2 regions of the Micromonospora sp. NPDC050495 genome follow, and region 2 is predicted to be linked to the other one. Evidence: riboswitches for the same ligand, from Rfam matches in the RefSeq annotation. Region 2 holds a riboswitch; the other holds the start of a gene.
The links. A riboswitch is a leader RNA that binds a small molecule or an ion and turns the genes downstream of it on or off. The one in region 2 is predicted to bind S-adenosylmethionine.

Region 1: linked by a shared signal. The riboswitch ahead of AB0I11_RS18390 (GNAT family protein) and the one ahead of thrC (threonine synthase) in region 2 are both predicted to bind S-adenosylmethionine.

Annotation. Positions count from the first base shown of each region.
Region 1 covers NZ_JBFAJK010000017.1:24,164-35,636, forward strand. The annotation lists gene AB0I11_RS18350 (YoaK family protein) at 94-780, opposite strand; gene AB0I11_RS18355 (GntR family transcriptional regulator) at 881-1,561, shown strand; gene AB0I11_RS18360 (gamma-glutamyltransferase family protein) at 1,565-3,352, opposite strand; gene AB0I11_RS18365 (oligopeptide/dipeptide ABC transporter ATP-binding protein) at 3,349-4,350, opposite strand; gene AB0I11_RS18370 (ABC transporter ATP-binding protein) at 4,347-5,399, opposite strand; gene AB0I11_RS18375 (ABC transporter permease) at 5,396-6,283, opposite strand; gene AB0I11_RS18380 (ABC transporter permease) at 6,280-7,236, opposite strand; gene AB0I11_RS18385 (ABC transporter substrate-binding protein) at 7,245-8,816, opposite strand; SAM riboswitch class IV at 9,196-9,310, shown strand; gene AB0I11_RS18390 (GNAT family protein) at 9,289-9,948, shown strand; gene nhaA (Na+/H+ antiporter NhaA) at 10,078-11,473, opposite strand, start outside.
Region 2 covers NZ_JBFAJK010000033.1:43,070-54,542, forward strand. The annotation lists gene AB0I11_RS25420 (alpha/beta fold hydrolase) at 1-2,123, shown strand, start outside; gene AB0I11_RS25425 (ABC transporter permease subunit) at 2,123-3,037, shown strand; gene AB0I11_RS25430 (DoxX family protein) at 3,187-3,636, shown strand; gene AB0I11_RS25435 (DUF4232 domain-containing protein) at 3,648-4,382, opposite strand; gene AB0I11_RS25440 (metalloregulator ArsR/SmtB family transcription factor) at 4,390-4,698, opposite strand; gene AB0I11_RS25445 (DMT family transporter) at 4,788-5,750, shown strand; SAM riboswitch class I at 5,823-5,955, shown strand; gene thrC (threonine synthase) at 5,968-7,257, shown strand; gene AB0I11_RS25455 (hypothetical protein) at 7,310-7,663, shown strand; gene AB0I11_RS25460 (hypothetical protein) at 7,875-10,076, opposite strand; gene paaN (phenylacetic acid degradation protein PaaN) at 10,215-11,473, shown strand, end outside.

The DNA of each region.
Region 1 (11,473 bases), on a different contig from region 2:
GACCGGTCCGGCCGACCGGCCGGCGGCACCCGTCCCGGCGCGTGGGCGGCGCCGGCGGGACCGCTCGGCGGGCGCGTGAGCCGCCGGGCCGACCTATTCCGCCATCCGGGCCGACACGGCGATGACCAGCACGAGGGGCGCGAGCAACAGCACCGGCGACCAGGCGGGCAACTGCCGGGCCAGCAGCGAGCCGACCACCGCGCCGGTGATCAGGGCCAGCAGGACGTGGGCCTTGGGCCGCAGGTGGTGCCACGGGCGGCGGGCGGCCACCCCGGCGATCAGGCTGGTGAGCGTGCCGGTCAGGTACGTGGAGGACAGGCCCGGCACGCCGAAGCGCTGGATGGCGCTGCTCTGCACGCCCAGCGCCGCCGCCGACAGCATCAGCAGCCCGAGGTCGACCGGTGGCGACCGGTTGGGCAGGGTGACCACCCAGACGACGAGGAAGACGACGAACACCAGCAGTTCCAGGACCAGCGTGTGGGTGACCCGGCGGGGCCAGACCGGGTCGTCCGGCTGCGCCGGGCCGGCCAGGCGGGCGCCCGCGAGGACTCCGGCGATGAAGCTGAGGATGGCGCAGCCCGAGGTGAGGGCGAGGTCGGCGTCGCCGCGGCCCGCGGAGAGCCCGAGCAGGACCATGTTGCCCGTCATGACGCTGGAGAAGGCCCCGCCGAGGGCCAGGAAACCGATGGCGTCGGCGCTCCCGGTCAGGAAGGTGAGCACGACGACGAGGGCCTGCCGCCGGCGGGCGAGGTCCGGGCTCCCCGGCGGTGCGGCGCGCAAGCGGCTGACGGATGGCGCTGTTTTCGGCACGGTCGGCTGTCCTCCGCAAATTGTTCTTCGTATACGCTCTGCCTGGACGGTTCATGGAGAGGTGGTCAGGTTGGCTGATGACCTGCGAGGCAAGCTCGGCGCTCAGCACCTGCCGCTACGCGACCAGGTCCTCGCCGCCTTGCGGACCGCCATCATCGACGGCCACTACCTGCCCGGCGAACGGCTGACCGAGGATCGGCTCGCGGAGGACTTCGCGGTCTCCCGCAACCCGGTCCGGGAGGCGTTGCGCGTCGCCGAGGCGGAGGGTTTCGTGGTGATCCTGCCGCGTCGCGGCGCGGTGGTCGCCTCCCCGAGCACCGCGACCGTCGCGGACATGTTCGCCGTCCGCCAGCGCCTGGAGTCGCTGGCCGCCCGGCTGGCGGCCGAGCGGGCCACGGCGGCGGACGTGGCCGCCCTGCGGGGCCTGCTGGAGCAGGGCCGCGCGGCGACGCAGCGGCAGGACCTGGCCCGGGTCGCCGAGCTGAACAGCGCCCTGCACCTGCGGATCCTCGAGATCAGCGGCAACCCGTGGCTGTTGTCGATCGCCAAGGCGCTCTACCTCCATGTGCAGTGGGTCTTCCGGCTGGGCGCCGCGGAACGGGCACCACACTCGTGGGCCGAGCACATCCAACTGGTCGACGCCATCGAGTCCGGCGACGGTGACCGGGCCGAGCGGGCCGCGCAGGCCCACCTCGACGCCGCCTCCGCCGCCGCGTTTGAGAACGCCGAGGCCGGATACGGGGCCCGCTGAGGGTCAGCGGCCGCAGGCGTAGCCCTGCATGCCCCGCGGGTTCGCGCCGGCCGCCAGCACGCCGGTGCCCGGGTCGCGGGTCACCGCGCACAGGCGGCCCAGGGTCCACGCGCCGGACAGCCGCACCTCGTGCCCCCGGGCGCGCAGCGCCGCCAGCACCTCCTCGTCCAGCCGGTCCTCCGCCACGAGCACGCCGGGTTCGATGTCGCGCGGATAGAACGAGCCCGGCAGGCTGATGGTGTGCCACATCGGCGCGTCGATGGCCTCCTGCAGGTCCTGGCCGCCGACCAGGTGGCGCAGCAGGAACAGCAGTTGCCACTGGTCCTGCTGGTCGCCCCCGGGCGTGCCGAAGGCCAGGACGGGCTTCCCGTCGCGGTGCACCATGGTCGGGCTCAGCGTGGTACGCGGCCGGCGTCCCGGCGCCAGCGACGAGGCCAGCCCCTCCTCCAACCAGAACATCTGCAGCCGGCTGCCGAGGGGGAAGCCGAGGTCCGGAATGGTGGGCGAGCTCTGCAACCAGCCGCCGCTCGGGGTCGCCGAGATCATGTTGCCCCACCGGTCGACCACGTCGACGTGACAGGTGTCGCCCCGGGTCACCCCGTCCGACTGCACCGTCGGCTCGCCCGTCGTGGGGTCCGCCGGGTCGACCCGGCCGTCGCCGCCGCGCCGCACGTGCGCCGGGAGGCGCGGCTCGGCGCCCTCGGGGCGGCCCGGTCGCAACCGCGCCGACGCGCGTTCCCCGACGAGGCCGGCGCGCTCCCGCGCGTACTCGCCGGAAAGCAGCGCCTTCGCGGGCGCGGGCCCGTCGCCGTACCAGGCCTCCCGGTCGGCGAAGGCGAGTTTGAGGGCTTCGGCCTGGGCGTGGATCCCGGCCGCGGTGGACGGGTCGTACACCGCGGGGTCGTCGAGCGCGTCGAGGATCGCCAGGGTCTGCAACAGCACCGGGCCCTGCCCCCAGAAGCCGGTCTTCGCCACCGTGCAGCCGTGCCAGTCCAGGGTGGCCGGCTCCTCCCAGCTGGCCCGGAACCCGGCCAGGTCCGCGCCGGTGACCAGGCCGGCGTGCGGGCGTCCGCTGGAGTCCTGGAAGGGCTGCCGGCTGAACCGGTCGATCGCCTCGGCGACGAACCCCTCGGCCCAGGCGCGACGCGCGGCCTCGATCTGCGCCTCCCGGTCCGCGCCCGCCGCCCGGCCGGCGTCGACCAGTCGTCGCAGGGTCTGCGCGTACGCCCGGTTGGTGAACAGCTCCCCCGCCGCCGGCGGCCGGCCGCCGCGGAGCCAGAGCTGGGCGGAGGTCGGCCAGTGTTCGGCGAAGAGCGACCGCACGGCGGCCACGGTGTCGCCGACCCGGCCGACCAGCGGGTGGCCCGCGCCGGCGTAGCCGATCGCCGGCTCCAGCACCTCCTCCAGCGAGCAGGTGCCGTGGTCGCGCAGCAGCAGCAGCCAGGCGTCCACGGCGCCGGGGACGGCCGCGGCGAGCGGGCCGGAGCCGGGGATGAGGTCCATCCCGAGGGAGCGGAAGTGCGCGATGGTGGCGCCGGCGGGCGCCGGCCCCTGCCCGCAGAGCACCTTCGGGGTCGGGTCCTGCGCGGTGGCCACGATGGCCGGCACCTCACCGCCGGGCCCGTTCAGGTGCGGCTCGACGACGTGCAGGACGAACCCGGCGGTGACCGCGGCGTCGAAGGCGTTTCCACCGCGCTCGAGGATCCCCATCGCGGACTGGCTGGCCAGCCAGTGCGTCGAGGACACCATCCCGAAGGTTCCCTGCAGGGTCGGCCTGGTGGTGAACGTCATGACAACACCTCACTCTGGTCGGCGGCCCGGACGTCGGGCCGGGTGCCGTCGGGCTGGACCAGGTGGCAGGCGGCCATCCCGCCGCCGAACGCCACCTGGGCGGGCACCTCGGTGGCGCACCGGTCGAAGGCCAGCGTGCACCGGGTACGGAAGCGGCAGCCCGACGGCGGGTCCAGCGCGGACGGCAGGTCGTCGCCGAGCAGCACCGGTTGCCGCTGTCGCTGGCGCACCGGGTCGGCCACCGGCGCGGCCGCCAGCAGCGCCTGGGTGTACGGGTGGGCCGGGCGGGTGAAGATCCGCTCGCGCGGGCCCTGCTCCACCAGTTGGCCGAGGTACATGACGGCGATGTCGTCGGCCAGGTACTCGACCGCGGACAGGTCGTGGGTGATGAAGAGGCAGGCGAACCCGATGTCGCGTTGCAGGTCGGCGAGGAGGTTGAGCACCGAGGCCTGCACCGACACGTCGAGCGCGCTGGTCGGCTCGTCGGCGATGAGCAGCTTCGGCTCGGAGATCAGCGCGCGGGCGATGCTGACCCGCTGGCGTTGCCCGCCGGAGAGTTCGTGCGGATACCGGCGGGCGACCTCGGCCCGCAGCCCCACCCGGCCGAGTTCCTCGGCCACCCGGGCCGCCCGGTCGCGGCGGCTGATCCGCTTACCGGAGAGCCGCAGCGGCTCGGCCACGATCTCGCCGACCAGCATCCGCGGGTCCAGCGAGCCGGCGGGGTCCTGGAAGACGATCGACACGTCGTTGCGGTGCCGGCGCAGCTGCCGCCGGGTCAGCCCGGTGACGTCGGTGCCGGCGATGCGGACCGCACCGGCGGTGGGCTTCTCCAGCCGTACCACGCAGCGGCCCACGGTCGACTTGCCGGAGCCGCTCTCCCCCACCAGCGCGGTGACCCGGCCCTTGGGGATGGTGAGGGACACCCCATCCACGGCCCGTACCGGCCCGAAGTGCATCACCAGGTCCTCGAGTTCGAGGGCGTTCGGTTGCGGCGTCATCCGGTCGCCTCCTGGGGCTGCGTCCGCGGCGCCGGGCACGGATGCCAGCAGGCCGCGAGGTGGTCGGTCACCGCGGTGCCGACCGGGTCGAGCGGGGGCGCGGCCTGCCGGCACCGCTCGTCGGCGGCGGGGCAGCGATCCGCGAAGGTGCAGGCGTCGGGCTGGGCGGACAGCACCGGCACCAGGCCGGGGATCTCCTGCAGCCGCTCGGTGCCGGCGTGCTTGCCCGGCGTCGGCGAGGCCGCCAGCAGCCCGGCGGTGTACCGGTGCCGGGGCTGGGCGAACAGGTCGACGACCGGTGCCCGTTCCACCACCCGCCCGGCGTACATGACGACGACCCGGTCGGCGATGTCGGCGATCACGCCGAGGTCGTGGGTGATCACCAGGATGGTGGTGCCGAGCCGGTCCCGCAGGTCCCGCAGCACCTGCAGGATGCCGGCCTGGACCGTGACGTCCAGGGCGGTGGTGGGTTCGTCGGCGACCAGCACCTTCGGGCCGCAGGCCACCGCCATCGCGATCATCACGCGCTGGCGCATGCCGCCGGAGAGCTGGTGCGGGTAGTTGTCGACGCGGGTCGCGGCGGACGGGATGCCGACGAGCGACAGCAGCTCGACGGCGCGGGCCCGGGCCGCCTTTTTGGACATCCGCTCGTGGACCTGCAGCACCTCCCCGATCTGCCGGCCCACGGTGAGCACCGGGTTCAGCGAGGTCATCGGCTCCTGGAAGATGTACGCGATCTCCTTGCCGCGCACCCGGCGCAGCACCGACTCCCGGGCGCCGACCAGTTCGGCGCCCTCCAGCCGGACGGAGCCGGTGACCCGCGCGCTGTCCGGCAGCAGGCCGGCGATGCTCATCGCGGTGACGCTCTTGCCGCAGCCGGACTCGCCCACCATCCCGACGATCTCGCCGGAGGCGAGGTCCAGGCTGACCCGGTCCACCGCCGAGACCGTCCCGCTCTCGGTGCGGAACGAGACCGACAGGTCGCGTACCGCCAGGACGGGCGAACCGACCGCGGCGGCGGAGGCGGCCGCCCGTTCGACCGTGGTCATCGCCGGTCTCCCTTCGGGTCGAGGGCGTCCCGGAGGGCGTCGCCGAAGACGTTGAACGCCAGCGCCAGGCCCATGATGACGACGCCGGGCAGGACCGCGGCCCAGGGTGCCCGGGCGGCGAACTGCTGGGCGGTGGCCAGCATGGTGCCCAGGCTGGGCGCGGGGGGCTGGATGCCGAGGCCGAGGAAGGAGAGCACCGCCTCGCCCAGGATCGCGGCCGGGATCGCCACGGTGGCCTGCACCAGGATCACCGACGTCGCGTTCGGCAGGATGTGCCGGGCGAGCACCCACAGGTCGCTGGCCCCGTCCACCACGGCCGCGGCGACGAAGTCGAGCGACTTGAGCCGCAGGGTGTCCGAGCGGACCACCCGGATCACGCCGGGGATCTGGGCGATCCCGACGGCCACGGCCGCGTTGGTGAGGCTGGCGCCGCGGATGGCCGCCAACCCCACCGCCATGATCAGGAACGGGAAGGCGAGCAGCAGGTCGGTGAAGCGCGAGATCACCGCGTCCCAGGACCGGAAGTAGCCGGCGGCCAGGCCGAGCGGCACCCCGATGACCAGCGAGGTGGCCACCGCCAGGAACGCCACCTGCAGCGAGGCGCGTGCGCCCAGCATGATCCGGGACAGTACGTCCCGGCCCAGGTCGTCGGTGCCCAGCAGGTGCCCGGGGGTGCCCGGCGGGGAGAACGTGTGGGCGAAATCGGTCTGCTGGACCTCGTGCGGCGCGATCCACGGCGAGAGCAGGGCGACGACGGCCGCGAGCGCGAGCACCACGAAGCTCACCACGGCGAGCGGGTTGCGGCGCAGTCGCCGCAGGACCCGGGCGCGCCGGCTGATGCCGGCGGGAGCGGCGTCCGCCATCGGTACGCTGAGGACGGTCATGCCGGCTCCCCCGTCACCCGGATGCGCGGATCGATGACCGAGTAGAGCAGGTCCACCAGGAAATTGATCACGATGTACGCGGTGGCGGTGAGCAGGACGACCGCCTGGATCACCGGGTAGTCCCGCTGGAACACCGCGTCGATGGTCATCTTGCCGAAGCCGGGCAGCCCGAAGATCTGCTCGGTGACGACGGCGCCGGAGATCAGGCCACCGAGTTGCAGGCCGACGATCGTCACCACCACGATCAGGCTGTTGCGCAGGGCGTGCCGGGTGATGACGGCCCGGGGCCGCAGACCCTTCGCCTTCGCCGTCCGGACGTGGTCGGAGGAGAGCGCCTCCAGCATCGCCGACCGGGTCTGCCGCATGATGATGGCGGCGAGGCCGGTGCCGAGAATGACGGCCGGCAGGACGATGTGGTGCAGGTTGTCCACCGGGTCCTGGAGCAGGGGCACGAAGCCGGAGGCCGGGAAGAGCCCGGCCGCCACGGAGAGGTAGAGGATCGCCAGCAGTCCGAGCCAGAAGTGCGGCACCGACAGGCCGATCAGGGCCAGCCCGTTGGCCAGCCACTCGGCGGGGCGCCCGCGGCGGACCGCCGCGAGCACCCCGGCCCCGACGCCGAGCGCGGCGGCGAGGACGATCGCCAGCAGGGACAGTTCGACGGTGACGGGCAGGGCGGTGCCGAGCATCGAGGAGACCGGTATCCCGGTCCGGATCGACACCCCGAAGTCGCCCTGCACGACGCGCGCCACGTACTGCCCGAACTGGATCGGCAGCGGCTGGTCGAGCCCGTAGTGGTGCCGGATGGCCTCCAGCGCCTCCGGGGACCGGTCCTCGCCGGCGAGGGCGAGGGCCGGGTCCCCGGGCAGCGCCCGCACCCCGAGGAACACCACGACCGTCGACAGCAGCAGCGTCAACGCCGAGTGCCAGGCACGGGTGAGCAGATAGCGAGCCACGACATGACCTACTTGGTGAACCCGGCGAAGGCCGCCCGGATCACGCCGTCCGGGAAGACCTGCAGGCCTTGGATCTTCTGCGAGACGGCGGTCAGGTTCCGCTGCCGGTAGAGGTAGATCAGCGCGTCGTCCTGCTGGAGGATCGCCACCGCCTGCCCGTAGAGCTTCTTGCGCTCCTCGATGTCGTTGGACTGCCGGGCCTGGGTGAGCGCGGTGTCGAGCTGCGGGTTGCTGTAGCCGGAGACGTTCTGGCTGCCGCCGGTGCCGACGAAGTTGGTGATGTTGGCGTCCGGGTCGATCCGCCCGCTCCAGCCCAGTTGCAGCAGCTCGAAGTTGCCGCGGTCCTGCTCGTCGAGGAGCGAGGAGTACTCCACCGGGTTGATCTTCAGGTCGAACCCGCCGTCCTTGACCATGGCCTGCAACGCCTGCGCGAGGCGCAGCGAGTCGGGCGTGTTCGAGATGAGCATGGCCACCGGGTACGGCGTCTGCACGCCGGCCTCGGACAGCAACTGCTTGGCCTTGGCGGGATCGTGCGGGACGCACGTCTGCGCCTGCTCGGACGAGAACGGGCTGGCCGGCGAGATCGGTGAGCAGGCGGGGGCGAAGAGTCCGTTGAAGACGGCCTGGACCAGCGCCTTGCGGTCGAGGGCGTACTCGAAGGCCTGCCGGACCTTGGCGTTCTGCGCGATCGGCCGGTTGATCGGCTTCGGCGGGGTGCCGACGCCGTCGACGTTGCCGATGTTGAAGGTGAGCCCCTGGTAGCCCAGCGACTGGGACTGGAGCACGGTGAGCGAGGAGTCGCCGCGCAACGCGGCGTAGTCCTGGGTGGAGATGCTGTCGGCGACCTGCGCGTCGCCGGAGCGCAGGTTGGCCGCCCGGATGCTCGCGTCGCTGAGGATGTGCCAGGAGATGGCGTCGAAGTTGACCTTGCTGGCGTCGTAGAAGTTCGGGTCGCGGACCACGTCGATGGAGTTCTGCGGCACCCGCTTGGCGAACTTGAACGGGCCGACGCAGACCGGCGCGTTGGCGAAGTTGTCGCCGAGGCTCTGCAGCGCCTTCGGGCTCATGATCATGCCGGCCCGGTCCGCCAGCGCCCCGACCAGCGGCGCGAACGGCTGCTTCAGGTGGATCACGACGGTGTTGGCGTCGGGCGCGTCGACGGTTTCGATGGGACCGAGTTCGCTCTTGCGCGCGGAGCGGGCGTTGGTCAGGTGCCGTTGCAGGGTGGCCTTGACCGCGGCGGAGTCGAACGGCGTCCCGTCCGCGAACCGCGCGCCCTGGCGCAGCGGGATGGTGACCGTCCTGCCGTCGCTGCTGGTGCTCGGCAGGGCGGTGGCCAGCTGCGGTACGACCTGGGCCTGCTCGTTGACGTCGTAGAGCTTCTGGCAGATGGCCTGGAAGACGTAGCGCGAGTAGAGGCTGCGCGACAGCGTCGGGTCCAGCGCGTCGGGCTCCGCGGAGAGGGCGATGACCAGCTTGCCGCCCTTCTTCACGGCGGCCGGGTCGGCCGGCGTACCGAAGTTGTCCTGTCCTGCCGCCTGGTCCTCACCGGACTTGGCGCCGCCCTCGTCGTTCGACACCGGCGAGCACGCTACGACGGTGCAGGCGACGGCGAGCGCCGCCACAGCTGCCCGTAATGGGGAGAGCCTTCGCAGGCTCGGGTCACTGAGGTTCGTCATTGGGAGCTCCTCGAGTGGGCGATTCGGGGAGCGTATGTTGTATACGAACTGCTCCGCAAGACCTCCGGTCTGCGCCAGGACGAGCCCCAGCGGCCGACCACCCGGGCCAGGCGCCGCGCGGCGGGCAGGTTCGCGACGGTCCGGTCGAGGAAGGCGCGGACCTCGCCGGGGTCACGGGTCCGGCGTCCGAACCCGACCGGCCGGCAGCGGCGCTCGCGCACCTGTCAGGCGTGGAAATGTGGATTGCGTCGGCCCCAACACCGTCGCTACCGTGACGCCAGGTCATGAGTGCCAGCGCGAAGCCCCGGCTTGCTGGCCGGCAACCCTCCTACGCGGGTGGGGTGCTCCGGGTGAGGACCCGGCCCGGCACAGGGTGTGCCAGGCAAGTCGCGGACGGAGCACTCCCCTGCCATTCCCCACGAGACTGACCGCGCCGCTGCTCGACGGTGAACGTGTCCGGCTGGAGCCGCTGGAGCACCGGCACGCCGCGGACCTGGCCAGAGCGGCCGAGGAGGACCGGACCTCGTACCGCTTCACGTGGGTGCCCACCGCGGGCGAGGTGAGCGACTACATCGATGCTCAGCTGGCCCGGGCCGCGGCCGGGAGTTTGCTGCCGTACGCGCAGGTGGCCAAGGCGTCCGGACGCGCCGTTGGGGCGACCGCCTACTGGGATCCGCGGCTGTGGCCGGACCGCGACGAGTTGTGCGCGGTCGAGGTCGGTTTCACCTGGCTGGCCGCTTCGGCCCAGGGCAGCGGGCTGAACACCGAGGCCAAGTTCCTGCTGTTCGCCCACGCGTTCGAGCAGTGGCGGGTGGCCCGCGTCGACCTCAAGACCGACGCGCGCAACGCGCGCTCCCGCGCGGCGATCGAGGGGGTGGGCGCGCAGTTCGAGGGCGTGCTGCGCTGCTGGTCGCGGTCCTGGGCGCCGGGTGAGGAGGGCCTGCTCCGGGACTCCGCGATGTACTCCATCCTCGCCTCGGAATGGCCGGCCTGCCGGACCCGCCTGCACACCCGGCTCGCCGAAGGCCGGTGACCTCGGCCGATCCGCCGAACGCGCCAACGCGCCGGCGCTTCCGCGCACGCCTCGACGAGGTCCCGGATCCTCGTGACGCTCCGGTCGCGTCCCGTCCCGGCAGGAGGTCGCACGGCGCGACCTGACGGCCTACCGGCGTGCCGTCACGTCGACGGGACGCGCCTGGTCACCGGTCGCCGGCCCAGCGCGGCCGAGGCGGGCCCGGGCGCGGGCCGTACGAATGGCGGTGGTCAGGGTCGCGATGTCGTAGGCGCCGTGGTGGCGGCGGCCGTTGATGAAGAAGGTCGGGGTGCCGGACACTGCGCTGTGGTCGGCCGAGTCGATGTCGCGGTCGATGCGAGCGGCGTGGGCGTGGCTCGTGAGCTCGTCGTGGAAGCGCTTCTGATCCAGGCCGAGGTCGCCGGCGTATCCGAGCAGATCGGTGAGGCTCAGCTTGTCCTGGTGGTCGAGCAGCAGGTCGTGCATCTGCCAGAACTTGCCCTGGGCGGCCGCCGCTTCGGCGGCCTCCGCGGCGAGCTGGGCGTGCGGGTGCACGTCTGGCAGCGGCAGGTGGCGCCACACGAAACGCAGGTCGGCGTGGCCCAGCAGCTGTCGGACGGCCGGCTCGGCCCTCCCGCAGTACGGGCACTGGAAGTCGCCGTACTGCACCAGCGTCACCGACGCGTCGGCCGGGCCGCGGACGTGGTCCCGCTGCTCGTCAACGTCGGGGATGAGGTCGGTCAGCTCCGTCATGTCGCCGAACAGCGCCCGGATGCGCGTGTCCTTGGGCAACATGTGGGTGACCCGGAACGCGGTCCAGGTCAGCGCCGAGGACACGATCGCGGCGCTGAGCACCCCGACCTTGGCCTCGGCCAGGTGGTCGCCGGTGAAGGCCAGGCCGGCGATCAGCAGCGACACGGTGAAGCTGACGCCGGCGATCGTGCCGCTTCCGAGCACGCCCGCCCAGCCCACGGCCGGACGGATGCGACCGCGTGAGACCCAGGTGAGCCCGGCCGAGGTGCCGATCACGGCGAGCGGCTTGCCGACGACATACGCGAGCAGCACGCCCCAGGTCAGAGGTGAGGTGAACGCCTGGGCCAGGAACGGACCGTCGATGCTGATGCCGGCGTTGGCCAGGCCGAACAGCGGCACGATGAGGTAGCTGGACCAGGGATGGTAGATGCGCTGAAGGCGGTCGTTGGGCGACAGCGTGTTCGCGAGGCCGATCGACGCCGTCCGCGCGAGCGTGGGCGTCGGCTGCTCACGGAACGACCGGAACAGTCCGCTGACCTGCTCGAGCTCGGCGCGTCCCGGAGAGTAGGCGAACGCGGTCAGCCCGATGGCCAGTCCGGCCACCACCGGGTCGACTCCGCTGACCAGAAGCGCGCCCCACATCACGACGGCGACCGGCGCGTACGCCGCGCCACGTCTCACGCCGGCCGCGCGGAGGGCCAGCATGACCGCGAACGCCGCGACGGCCACCACGATGGGCGTCATTCTGATGTCGTCGCTGTAGACGAGGGCGATGACGATGAGTGCGATCAGG
Region 2 (11,473 bases):
AGTCCGCCGGTCCGCCGAGCCCGCAACCAGGTGGCGGGCCGGGCACCGGGTCCGGCCGCGCCCCGGGCGGCCCCGCCGACCCGTCCTGCGGTCGCTTCGCGGCCGACGTCTGCGCCGCGTACCTGCGCATCGCCACCACCGGCCGGGCCGACGCGGCGGCGGTCGAGCTGCTGCGCCGGTCGTCGCCGTCCGGCGTGCTCGACCGGATCACGTCCCCGACGCTGCTGGTGCAGGGCGAGGCGGACACCCTCTTCCCGCTGGCCGAGGCGGACGCCAACGCCCGGGGCATCGCGGCCGCCGGCACGCCGGTGCGGGTCGCCTGGTTCACCGGCGGTCACGACGGCGGCGCCGGCCCCACCTCGGACTCCGACCGGGTGAAGTTCCTGACCGCGCAGTGGCTCGACCACTACGTGAAGGGGGACGGGCCGGCGCCCGGCGACACGTTCACGTTCTCCCGGATCGCCGGGTTCGACGCGCTCGACCGGGGCCTGGTGGCCACCGGCTTCCGTACCGCCGACTATCCGGGGCTGACCGGGCAGGGCCGCCGCGAGGTGACGCTCGCCGGCCCGCCGCAGCCGGTCGCCGTGCCGCCCAACGGCAACCCGGCGGCGATCTCCTCGGTGCCGTTCGCGGGCGCGCTCGGCTCGCTGCTGGACGGCGTGGCCGGTGACATCCCCGGCCAGCACGCCCGCTTCGAGTCGGCGCCGCTGGACGAGCCGGTCGACGTGGTGGGTGCGCCCACCGTGCGGATCAAGGCGGCCTCCCCGACCGGCGAGGCGGTGCTGTTCGTGAAGCTCTACGACGTCGACCCGCAGGGCGCGGCCACGCTGCCGTCCGGCCTGGTCGCGCCGGTGCGCCTGACCGGCCTGCCGCGCACCGTCGACGCGGCCACGCCGGTCACCGTCACCCTGCCGGGGATCGTCCGCCGGGTCGAGGCCGGGCATCGGCTGCGGCTCGTGGTGGCGACGTCGGACCAGGCGTACGCCTCGCCGGCCGAGCCGGCGGTGCACACCGTGGCGCTCGCGGACGGGCCGCTGACGCTGCCCACCGTCGACGCCGCGCCGATCCCCACCACCGCCACGATCTGGCGCTGGGCGCTGGCCGGCCTGCTCGCCGCGATCGTGGTCGGGCTCGTCGTGGTCGTGCTGCTCACCCGCCGCCGGCACCGCCGCCAGGACACCTCGATCCATCCGGAGTACGCGGGCGTCCCGCTCGCCGTGCGCAACCTGCGCAAGGAGTACGCGGACGGCTTCGTCGCGGTGTCCGAGGTGGACTTCGAGGTGCACCCCGGGCAGGTGGTCGGCCTGCTCGGGCCGAACGGCGCGGGCAAGACCACCACGCTGCGGGTGCTGATGGGGCTGACCCAGCCCACCGCCGGGGAGATCTACGTGTTCGGGCACCGGTTGGTGCCCGGTTCGCCGGTGCTGTCCCGGATCGGCGCGCTCGTCGAGGGGCCGGGCTTCCTGCCGCACCTGTCCGGTCTGGACAACCTGAAGGCGTACTGGCGGGCGACCGGGCGGCCGTGGGCGGACGCGCACTTCGACGAGGCGCTGGAGATCGCCGGCCTGGGCGACTCGGTGCACCGGCGGACGAAGAAGTACAGCCACGGCATGCGGCAACGGCTGGCCATCGCCCAGGCCATGCTCGGCCTGCCTGAGCTGCTGGTGCTGGACGAGCCGACGGACGGGCTGGACCCGCCGCAGATCGCCGAGATGCGCCGGGTGCTCCAGCGCTACGCCACCGACGGCCGGGCGGTGCTGGTCTCCAGCCACCTGCTGGCCGAGGTGGAGCAGACCTGCACGCACGCGGTGGTGGTGAACAAGGGGCGGATCGTGGCCGCCGGCCCGGTGGAGGAGATCGTCGGCGAGTCGCCGAGCGTGCTGTTCGAGGTGAGCGACCCGGAGGCGGCGCGGGGCGTGCTCGACCGGCTGGCCGGCGTACGGGTGCTGCCCGACGGCGACGGCGGGCTGGTGGTCGACACCAACGGCACGGCCCGCAGCGAGGTGGTGGCCGAACTGGTCCGGGCCGGTATCGGGGTGGACCGGGTGGTGCCCCGGCGCCGCCTGGAGGACGCGTTCCTCGCCCTGGTGGGCGAGAACTCTCGGGGAAGCGGGGACCGGTGATGGCGGGTTCGTCGGTGGCATCGTCGTCGGGCGGCACGTCCGGTACGGCGGCGCCGGGCGTGGGCGGTGCGGCGGCCGGCTACCGGCCCTCGGCCACGCTGCCGTTCGGGGCGGAGTTCCGGCGGCAGGCGTCGCGCCGGCGTACCCAGCTCGCGCTGGGGTTCATGGTGCTGCTGCCGTTGATCATCCTGGTGGCGTTCCAGTTCGACGCCGGGGACGACGACGGCGGCGGGCGGGGCGAGTTCGCCAGCCTGGCCGACCTGGCCACCTCGGGCGGGCTCAACTTCACCCTGTTCTCGATCCTGGTGTCCGCGTCGTTCCTGCTGGTCGTGGTGGTGGCGCTGTTCTGCGGCGACACGGTGGCGAGTGAGGCGAGCTGGGGCAGCCTGCGCTACCTGCTGGCCGTGCCGGTGCCCCGGGCCCGGCTGCTCGCGGTGAAGCTGGTGGTGGCGCTCGCGTACTCCGGGCTGGCCCTGCTGTTGCTGGCCGGCACCGCGCTGCTGGCCGGCACGCTCCGGTACGGCTGGCAGCCGCTGGGCAGCCAGGTCTCGGCCGAGCTGGCCCCGGGCGACGGGTTGCTGCGGCTGCTCGGGGTGCTCGGCTATCTCGCGGTCGCCCTGCTGGTGGTGGCCGGGCTGGCATTCCTGCTGTCGGTGACCACCGATGCGGCGCTCGGCGCGGTCGGTGGCGCGGTGCTGCTCTGGATCCTGTCCAGCATCCTGGACCAGATCACCGCGCTGGGCGGGCTGCGGAACCTGCTGCCCACCCACTACAGCAGCGCCTGGCTGGGATTGCTGTCCACGCCGATGCAGACCGACGACGTGGTCAAGGGCGTGTTCTCGGCGATCGTCTACGCGACGCTGTTCTGGAGCCTGGCCTTCTGGCGCTTCACCCGCAAGGACGTCACGAGCTGAGCTGACCGGCGGGGTACCCGCGGGAGCCTGCTCGCCCATATCATGGGAGCGTTCCCACGAGATTGTCCCGCCTGCAAAGAAATCGGTTAACATCGATATGTGTGATCGCCATCCTGGATCCGTCCGATATCCGGCCCAGGAGGTTCCACATGATTCCGGCCCAGCTGAGCGGCCCCGTCCTGTCCCTGTACCGCGTGGTGGTGGGCGCGCTCTTCCTGTGTCACGGCGCCGCGTCGATCTTCGGCGTCCTCGGTGGCAACCGGGGCTCCGGTGCGGCTATCCCGTTCGCCACCTGGCCCGGCTGGTGGGCAGCGCTGATCCAGCTCGTCTGCGGCGCGCTGGTGCTGGTCGGCCTGTTCACCCGGCCCGCCGCGCTGCTCGCCTCCGGGTCGATGGCGTACGCGTACTTCACGGTGCACCAGCCGCACGAGTTGCTGCCGATCCAGAACGGCGGCGAGCTGGCCGCGCTCTTCTGCTGGTCGTTCCTGCTGGTCGCGGTGCTCGGCCCGGGAAGCTGGGCGCTGGACGCGGCGCTGGCCCGCCGCCGGGCCACCCCGGCCGAGCCCGCCACGGCCCCGCCGGCCTCGGTCCCGGTCTGAACGCCCACTAGCTAGCGCACCAGAGTCCGGTACGGGCGCTCCCGTACCGGGCTCTGGTGCGCCAGCGGGTTGACCGGCGGGGTCGTGGGCGACGCCGGGGCGGGCGGCGTGGGCGCGTCGGTGGCCGGGCCCGGCTTCCTGCGCTCCCACGCGCTGACCCCCAGCCGGCCGGTGTTGCCCAGGTCGATCGGTCCGTCCAGGGCAACCGGGTACGCGGGCCGCCCGGCCACCGGGGCGACGTCGAGCGCGGTGCCGTTGGCCGCCACCACCGTCGGGTCGGTGACCAGGTTGCGCCAGATCAGCGCGGCGCCGGCCCGCTCGCCGGGGGCCAGCACGATCCGGGTGGGCGGGTGGTCGAAGCCGGCGGTGATCGGGGCCGCGCCCGGGATGATCCGCACCGTGATCGGATCGCCGTCGGCATCCCGGAGCCGGACCGCCGGATAGCCGCTCAGCTCGTACGGCCGGTCGCCGCAGTTGACCAGCTCCAGGCCCATCGCCCGGAGCCCCATCGCGGCGCTCACCCCGAGTTCGGTGATCAGGATGCCCTCCGGCGAGCAGGCGGCGGCGGGCGTCGGGTCGGCCGTGGGGGCGCCCGGCCGCGGCGGTGTGGTGGCCAGCGGGTCGACACCCGCCGGCGCCGTGGGCAGCCGGTCGGGCGGCCTCCCGGCCGGCCCCTGCGTCGGGGCGCAGGCGGCCAGCAGCGTCACGCCGGTGAGGGCGCCGATCAGGCGCGCCGTGCTCCGCATCGGGTGATCAGGCCGCCCGGCCGGGCCCGGCGAGGACCGCGTCGAGCAGGCCCGGGTAGTGGCGGTCCAGTTCCTCGCGGCGCAGGCGCACGAACCGGCTGGTGCCGGCGAGCCGGGTCCGGGTCAGGCCGGCCTCGCGCAGCACCTTGAGGTGATGGCTGCGGGTCGCCTTGGAGACGCCGAACTCGAAGGTGCCGCAGGCGTGTTCCCCGCCCTCGGCGAGGGCCCGGACGATCTGCAGCCGGACGTCGTCGGCCAGCGCCGCCAGCACGGCGGTCACCGGTACGTCCCGCAGCTCGGGTTCGTGCAGCTCCATGTGACCAGGGTAACCTATGTTCGACAATCGTCAAACAAGCTCCTAGAGTCGGGCCGTTGGTTCGACGGTACTCGAACATAGGAGCTGCGATGCGTTCCCGTCACGCCACCCTGCCGATCTTCGCCGTAATCAGCTGGGGAGTCATGTTCCCCGTGCTGGCCAGCGCGCTCACCCGGGTGGACGCGCTCAACCTGACCACCGCCCGGTACGTGCTGGCCACCGCCGTGCTGCTCGCCCTGCTGCTGGCGCGCGAGGGGGTCGCCGCCCTGGCCACCCAGCGACGCGGAGTCGAGGTGGCGCTGCTCGGCGCGCTCGGCTTCGCCGGCTTCAACACGCTGATGAACCTCGCCCTCGGCCACGCCACCCCGCAGCAGATCGCGCTCTTCGCGGCCACCGTGCCGCTGGTCACCCAGCTGGTCCGCTGGGCGCGCGACGGCGTACGGCCCCGGCCGGCGCTGCTCGGCCTCTCGCTGGTCGCCCTGGTCGGCGTCGGCCTGGTGATCACCCGGGGTCGGCTGGACGGGCTGGGACAGTTCGGCCTGGGCGGGCTGCTCATGATCGGCGCGGTGCTCGGCTGGGCGTTCTACACCCACGGCGCGAGCCGGTTCCCCGAGTGGTCCGCGCTGCGGTACACCACGCTCACCGCCGTCGCCGGCATGCTCGCCATGCTCGCCGCCAGCACCGTCGCCGACCTCGCCGGGCTCCAGCACGCGCCGGCCGCCGCCGACCTCGTCGCGGTCGCTCCCCAGCTCGGGTACGCGGTGCTCGTCGGCGCCGTCCTCGCGGTGCTGGCCTGGAACACCGGCGTACGACGGCTCGGCCCGGCCAACGCCGCGCTCTTCATGAACCTGGTGCCGGTGGCCACGTTCGCGGTGCAGATCCTGCGTGGCTACCGGCCGGTCCCGGTGGAGCTGGTCGGCGCCGGGCTGACCATCGCCGCCCTGGTGGCCGCGAACCTCGCCACCCGTACCCGCGCCGCGGCGACCCCGGCGCCGGACGCCGTGGTCGACCGGCCGGCCGTGGTGGAGCCGGTCGCGGTGTTCGGGCGCTGAGCCGGCCCACACCGTGGGATCCCCAGGTGGCGCGGCCTCCGGCGGCGCATAGACTCGACGGCACAACTGCATACCTCATCCAGAGGGGCTGAGGGATACGGCCCGATGACGCCCCGGCAACCACCCGCGCGCTCGACGACGAGCGACCGCGGGCAGGTGCCAATTCCGTCCCCGCCGCATCCGGCGATGCGGGGAAAGATGAGAGGACCTTCTCGACATGACGTCGACGCTTCCCGCCGTCTCCGGCATCGACACCACCCTCAGCCCGGCCCGCGCCCTGGTCTGTCGCGCCTGTTCCGCGCGCTACCCGCTGGCCGCGCAGCACGCCTGCTACGAGTGTTTCGGCCCGCTGGAGGTCGACTACGACGCCGCCGCGCTGGCCGCCGTCACCCGCGAGCAGATCGAGGCCGGCCCGAAGAACCTCTGGCGGTACGCCGCCCTGCTCCCGGCCGGCCAGGACCCGGCCACCCGGGTGACCCTGGACCCGGGACTGACCCCGCTGGTGTCCGCCCCGAACCTCGCCGCCGAGCTGGGCATCACCGCCCCGCTCTGGGTCAAGGACGACAGCGCCAACCCCACCCACTCGTTCAAGGACCGGGTCGTCTCGGTGGCGCTGACCGCCGCCCGGGCGCTCGGCTTCACCCGGTACGCCTGCGCCTCGACCGGCAACCTGGCCAACTCGGTGGCCGCCCACGCGGCCCGGGCCGGCGCGCCGTCGGTGGTCTTCATCCCCAGCGACCTGGAGTCGGGCAAGGTGGTCACCACCGCCGTCTACGGCGGCGACCTGGTCGCCATCGACGGCTCGTACGACGACGTGAACCGGCTCTGCGGCGAGCTGGTGGAGACCGACGAGTTCGAGGACACCGCGTTCGTCAACGTCAACGTCCGGCCGTTCTACGCCGAGGGCTCCAAGACCCTCGGCTACGAGGTGGCCGAGCAGCTCGGTTGGCGGATCCCGGCCCAGGTGGTCATCCCGATGGCCAGCGGCGAGCTGCTCACGAAGATCGACAAGGCGTTCGCCGAGCTGGTCGAGATCGGCCTGGTCGAGGCGCCGGCCGGCGGCTGGAAGGTGTTCGGCGCGCAGTCGGCCGGCTGCAACCCGATCGCCACCGCGCTGCACGCCGGCACCGACACGATCACCCCGGTCAAGCCCACCGGCATCGCCAAGTCGCTGAACATCGGCGACCCGGCGGCGGGCCTCTACGCGCTGGAGGCGGTCCGTCGCAGCGGCGGCTGGATGGAGTACGCCGACGACGACGAGATCCGCGCCGGCATCCGGCTGCTGGCCCGCACCACCGGGGTGTTCGCCGAGACCGCCGGCGGGGTCACCGTCGCGGTGCTGCGCAAGCTGGTGGAGTCCGGTCGGCTCGACCCGGCCGCCGAGACGGTGGTCTTCAACACCGGCGAGGGTCTGAAGACCATCGACGCGGTCGCCCCGCAGGTCGGCCCCACCCACCGCATCAAGCCCTCGCTGCGGGCCGCCCGCGACGCCGGCCTGCTCGCCTAGGGGTCGCTCAACCGGTGGTTCGGGTGGTGTCGCGCACCACGACGTGCCAGCGGTGATCCGGAGCCGGGCTGGTCAGGCCGAGGGCCACCGGGCGCAACGGGCGCCCTGGTCCCGTAGCGACTGCGCCAGGGTGGTCAGCCCGGCGGGCGCGGCGGCTCTCGCCGTCGGGGCGCTGTTCCTGGCCGGGTTGGGCATCGCGAACCTCTACCCGCTCTCGCTCGCGCTCACCCTCGGCCTGCTCGGCGCCCTGGCGGACCGGCGCGGGCTGGCCACCGGCTTCGCGCTCGAACCGGTGCTGATCGGCGGCGGTGCCGTCCTGTTGTGGGCCGGGCTCCGCACCGTTCGCTCGGCTGTCCGGCCGAGGGCAACCGGCCCGAGCGGAGGATCGGGAGAGAGCGGTGGGTAACCGGCGGTATCCGGTGAGTGCCAGAAAACCACCCTCAAGGACTTGACGGCAGGAACCGGACGGCGCAAGATGCTCGGTGCGGGAGGGCATCCGCCGGAGACTTTTCAAGTTCTTGCGACCCAACGCCAGAGGCGTTGTGCGGACGTCCCTCCCGACCAACCTCGCGACAGGGCCGGCGGAACTCCGCCGGCCCTGTCGCTGTCCGTGGCCCTCAGCCGGTCGGCCCGGCCCCAGGTGGCGGCAGCCGGCCGGCCAGGTCGCACACCGCGCGGTGCAGGTCCTCGTCCGGCTGGAAGCGGTGCCGGCCGATCGCCGGCGGCACCGTGTCGCCCGCCGGGATGACCAGCGCCTTCGGGTCGCGGACCCGGCGGTCCACCCCGGCGGCCGGATCGTCGCGGGGCAGCTCCGGCGGGAAGACCGGGCCGCCGACCGGATCGGTACGCCGCCACAGGTTGATCCACCGCCAGTCCACCCGGTCACCGAGCTCACGGAGCACCGCGGGCCCGAGGTACGCCGGAAAGACCCGGCTGTAGAGCCGGCCGAGCGGGGTGCCGTAGGTCAACAGCGCCACCCGGGCCCGGCAGGCCGCCGGCAACTGGAGGACCGCCGCCGCGGCCAGCACGCTGCCGTGGCTCTGCCCGGAGAGCACGACCGCGTTCCCGCCGGCGGTGAGGTGCGCGATCCGCCGGGTGAGGTCCGGCACCGCGCGCTCGGCGTAGCACGGGGCGGCCAGCGGGTGCCCGGCGCGCGGCCAGAAGGTGGCCAGCTCCCAGAGCACGCCGACGACCCGCATCGCGCGCGACCGGTACGCGAACAGCCCGGTGCCGAACAGCACCACCGCGAACAGCCCGATCAACAGGCTCCCCAGGTCGGTCGCGAAGATCACCGGACGGGCCAGCGGCATCCCGCCCAGCCAGTGCGCCACGTCCTCCGGCCCGTGATGCAGCAGCGACAGCCCGGCGGCGCCCAGACTCAGCGCGGCCAGCAGCGCGTACGCCGTCAGGAGCAGCGGGGCGAGCCGGTCCGCCAGCCGCGCCCGGACGATCCGGTCCCGGACCGCACGCACCCGCTCCGGCGCGGCCCGCTCCGCCTCCGGGAACTCGCTCCGGACCAGTTCCTCGGCCGCCCGGCGCCGGCTGGCCCGCCGGTAGCGGCCGGCCAGCGTGGCGGTGCCGGCGGCGAGCAGCAGCGCGGCCGAGACGCCCATGGCCGCCCAGCGGAAGGCGACCGGCGGGGAGAGCGGCGGGGCGTCGGCCGGCAGCGGGCGGGCCGGCGTGGGGCTGGAGCCGCGGTCCAGGTATTCGGCGACGCCATAGGTCAGCCCGGCGTCGTACGACACGGCCAGACCGATCGCGATCGAGACCACCAGCGGCGCGGCGGTCACCAGCAGGTTCGACCGGCCCGGGGTCGGTCGCCGGGCCAGCACCAGGACGGCCAGCGCCAGGAGCAGCACCATCTGGGCGGCGAACAGGAGCGCGACCAGCACGTCGTACCCGGGCAGGCCGCCCCGGGCGGTCCACGGCGCGCGGGGGGCCGCCGCGTACGCCAGGGCCAGCGCGGTCAGCGCGAGGGTGGCCCAGCGGAGGAGCCTGACCGCCCGTCGCGGCCAGCGGGCGGCGGCGGGCCGTTCGAGCTGGGGGAGGCAGAGCAGCACGAGCGCGGCGGCGTGCAGGCCGACCACCGCGGCGAGCAGCGCGTTGCCGGGGAGACCGCGGTCGTGTGGCGCCAGGGCCAGGAGCAGGGCCAGGTCGAGGGAGGTCAGGGAGATCGTCACGTGCAGGGATCGCAGGCGCAGCAGCAGGGCTCGGTTGTCCCAGAAGGTCGGGGCGTCGAGCCGGTCCGCCCCCGGCCCCGGCACCGGGCGGGTGTCCTCGGGGAGTTGCCAGGTGCGCCCGCCGAGCCACCAGAGCAGGGCGACCGCGAGCAGCGGCAGCAGCGCGAGCAGGGCCAGGCGCTGCCCCGGCAGCAGGTCACCCAGCCAGGAGATCTCCCGGCGGCCCGCCAGGCACCGCGGGTACTCCGCGCACTGCCACGCGATCAGGTCCAGGGCCACCCCCACGATCGACAGCACGAACATCGCGGTGAGGGTCGCGGCGAGCAGCCGGCAGAGGGCCTTGCCGAGCAACCCCGTGCGGCGGCCCGGCGGCAGCATCCAGACGGCGATGTTGGCGAGCATGAAGGGCAGGAGCAGGACCAGGGAGAACGTGCGGGCGGCGGTGCCCCCGGTGAGGCCGCTCCAGCGGTACGCCTCCAGGGTCCCGCCGGCCGTGTTGCACGGGCTTCCGAAGTCCGGCCTGACCCGGTAGAAACCGGCGTCCCGGTCGCCGGCCACCCGGTGCACGATCGGGCGGTCCAGCATCGCCTCCGGCCCGCGGTCGGCGACGCCGTGCACCCGGATCTCGGTGATTCCCACCCGCGGCCGCCCCTCGTTCGCCGGCCGCGCGGTTACCCGCGGATGGTCCGGTCAATCCCCGCCCGAGCGGTGGGCGGCGGTGCCAACTTGTGACACGCCCCTACTGATCTGGTGGCTTGCTGTTGCATGATGGCGGGCATGACGGAGACCCCGCACCCCCTGTACGCCAGGCACGCCGACACCCTCAACCGCGCGCTGACCGCCATCACGGAGCGGGGGTACTGGTCCGCCTACCCGGAGTCGCCCAGTCCCCGGGTGTACGGCGAGACCGCCGCCGCCGACGGCAGGACCGCCTTCGAGGCGTACCTGAACGCTGACTTCCCGCTCGACCAGCCGGCGGACGGGGAGACCGTCGCCACCGAGATCAGCCCGTTCGGCGTCGCGCTGAACGTGCGCTACCCGCACGCCGGCGCCGACCAGCTGGTGTCCGCCGCGACCGCCGCGCTGCCGGCCTGGCGGGACGCCGGCCCGCAGGCCCGGGTGGGCGTCTGCCTGGAGATCCTGGACCGGCTGCACAAGAACATCTTCGAGCTGGCCAACGCGGTGCAGTTCACCAGCGGCCAGGCGTTCGTGATGGCCTTCCAGGCCGGCGGCGCGCACGCACTGGACCGGGCACTGGAGGCGATCGCCTACGCGTACGCGGAGATGACCCGCCACCCGGGCACCGCCGGCTGGGAGAAGGCCGCCGGCAAGGGCGACCCGCTGCGGATGACCAAGACGTTCCACGTGGTGCCGCGCGGCGTGGCCCTGGTGATCGGCTGCAACACCTTCCCGACCTGGAACTCGTACCCGGGGCTCTTCGCCTCGCTGGTCACCGGCAACCCGGTGGTCGTCAAGCCGCACCCCCGCGCGGTGCTGCCGCTGGCCGTCACCGTGCGCTACGCCCGCCAGGTCCTCGCCGAGGCGGGCTTCGACCCGAACCTGGTGCAGCTCGCGCCGGAGGCGGCGGGTGAGCGGCTCGCCTCGACGCTGGCCCTGCACCCGGCCGTGCGGATCGTCGACTTCACCGGCTCGACCGAGTACGGCGACTGGCTGGAGGAGAACGCCCGGCAGGCGGCCGTCTACACCGAGAAGGCCGGGCTGAACACGGTGGTGATCGACTCCACCGACGACTTCGCCGGGCTCTGCCGCAACCTGGGCTTCACGCTCACCCTGTACAGCGGCCAGATGTGCACTACCTCGCAGAACCTGCTCATCCCCCGGGACGGCATCGCCACGGATCAGGGGCACAAGAGCTTCGACGAGGTGGCCGCCGGCATCGCCGGGGCGGTCGCCAAGCTCACCGCCGACCCGGCCCGGGGCGTCGAGCTGACCGGCGCGATCGTCAACGACGGCGTGCTGGAGCGGCTGGCGGAGGTCACCAAGGTCGGCGAGCCGGTGCTGGAGTCGCGGACCGT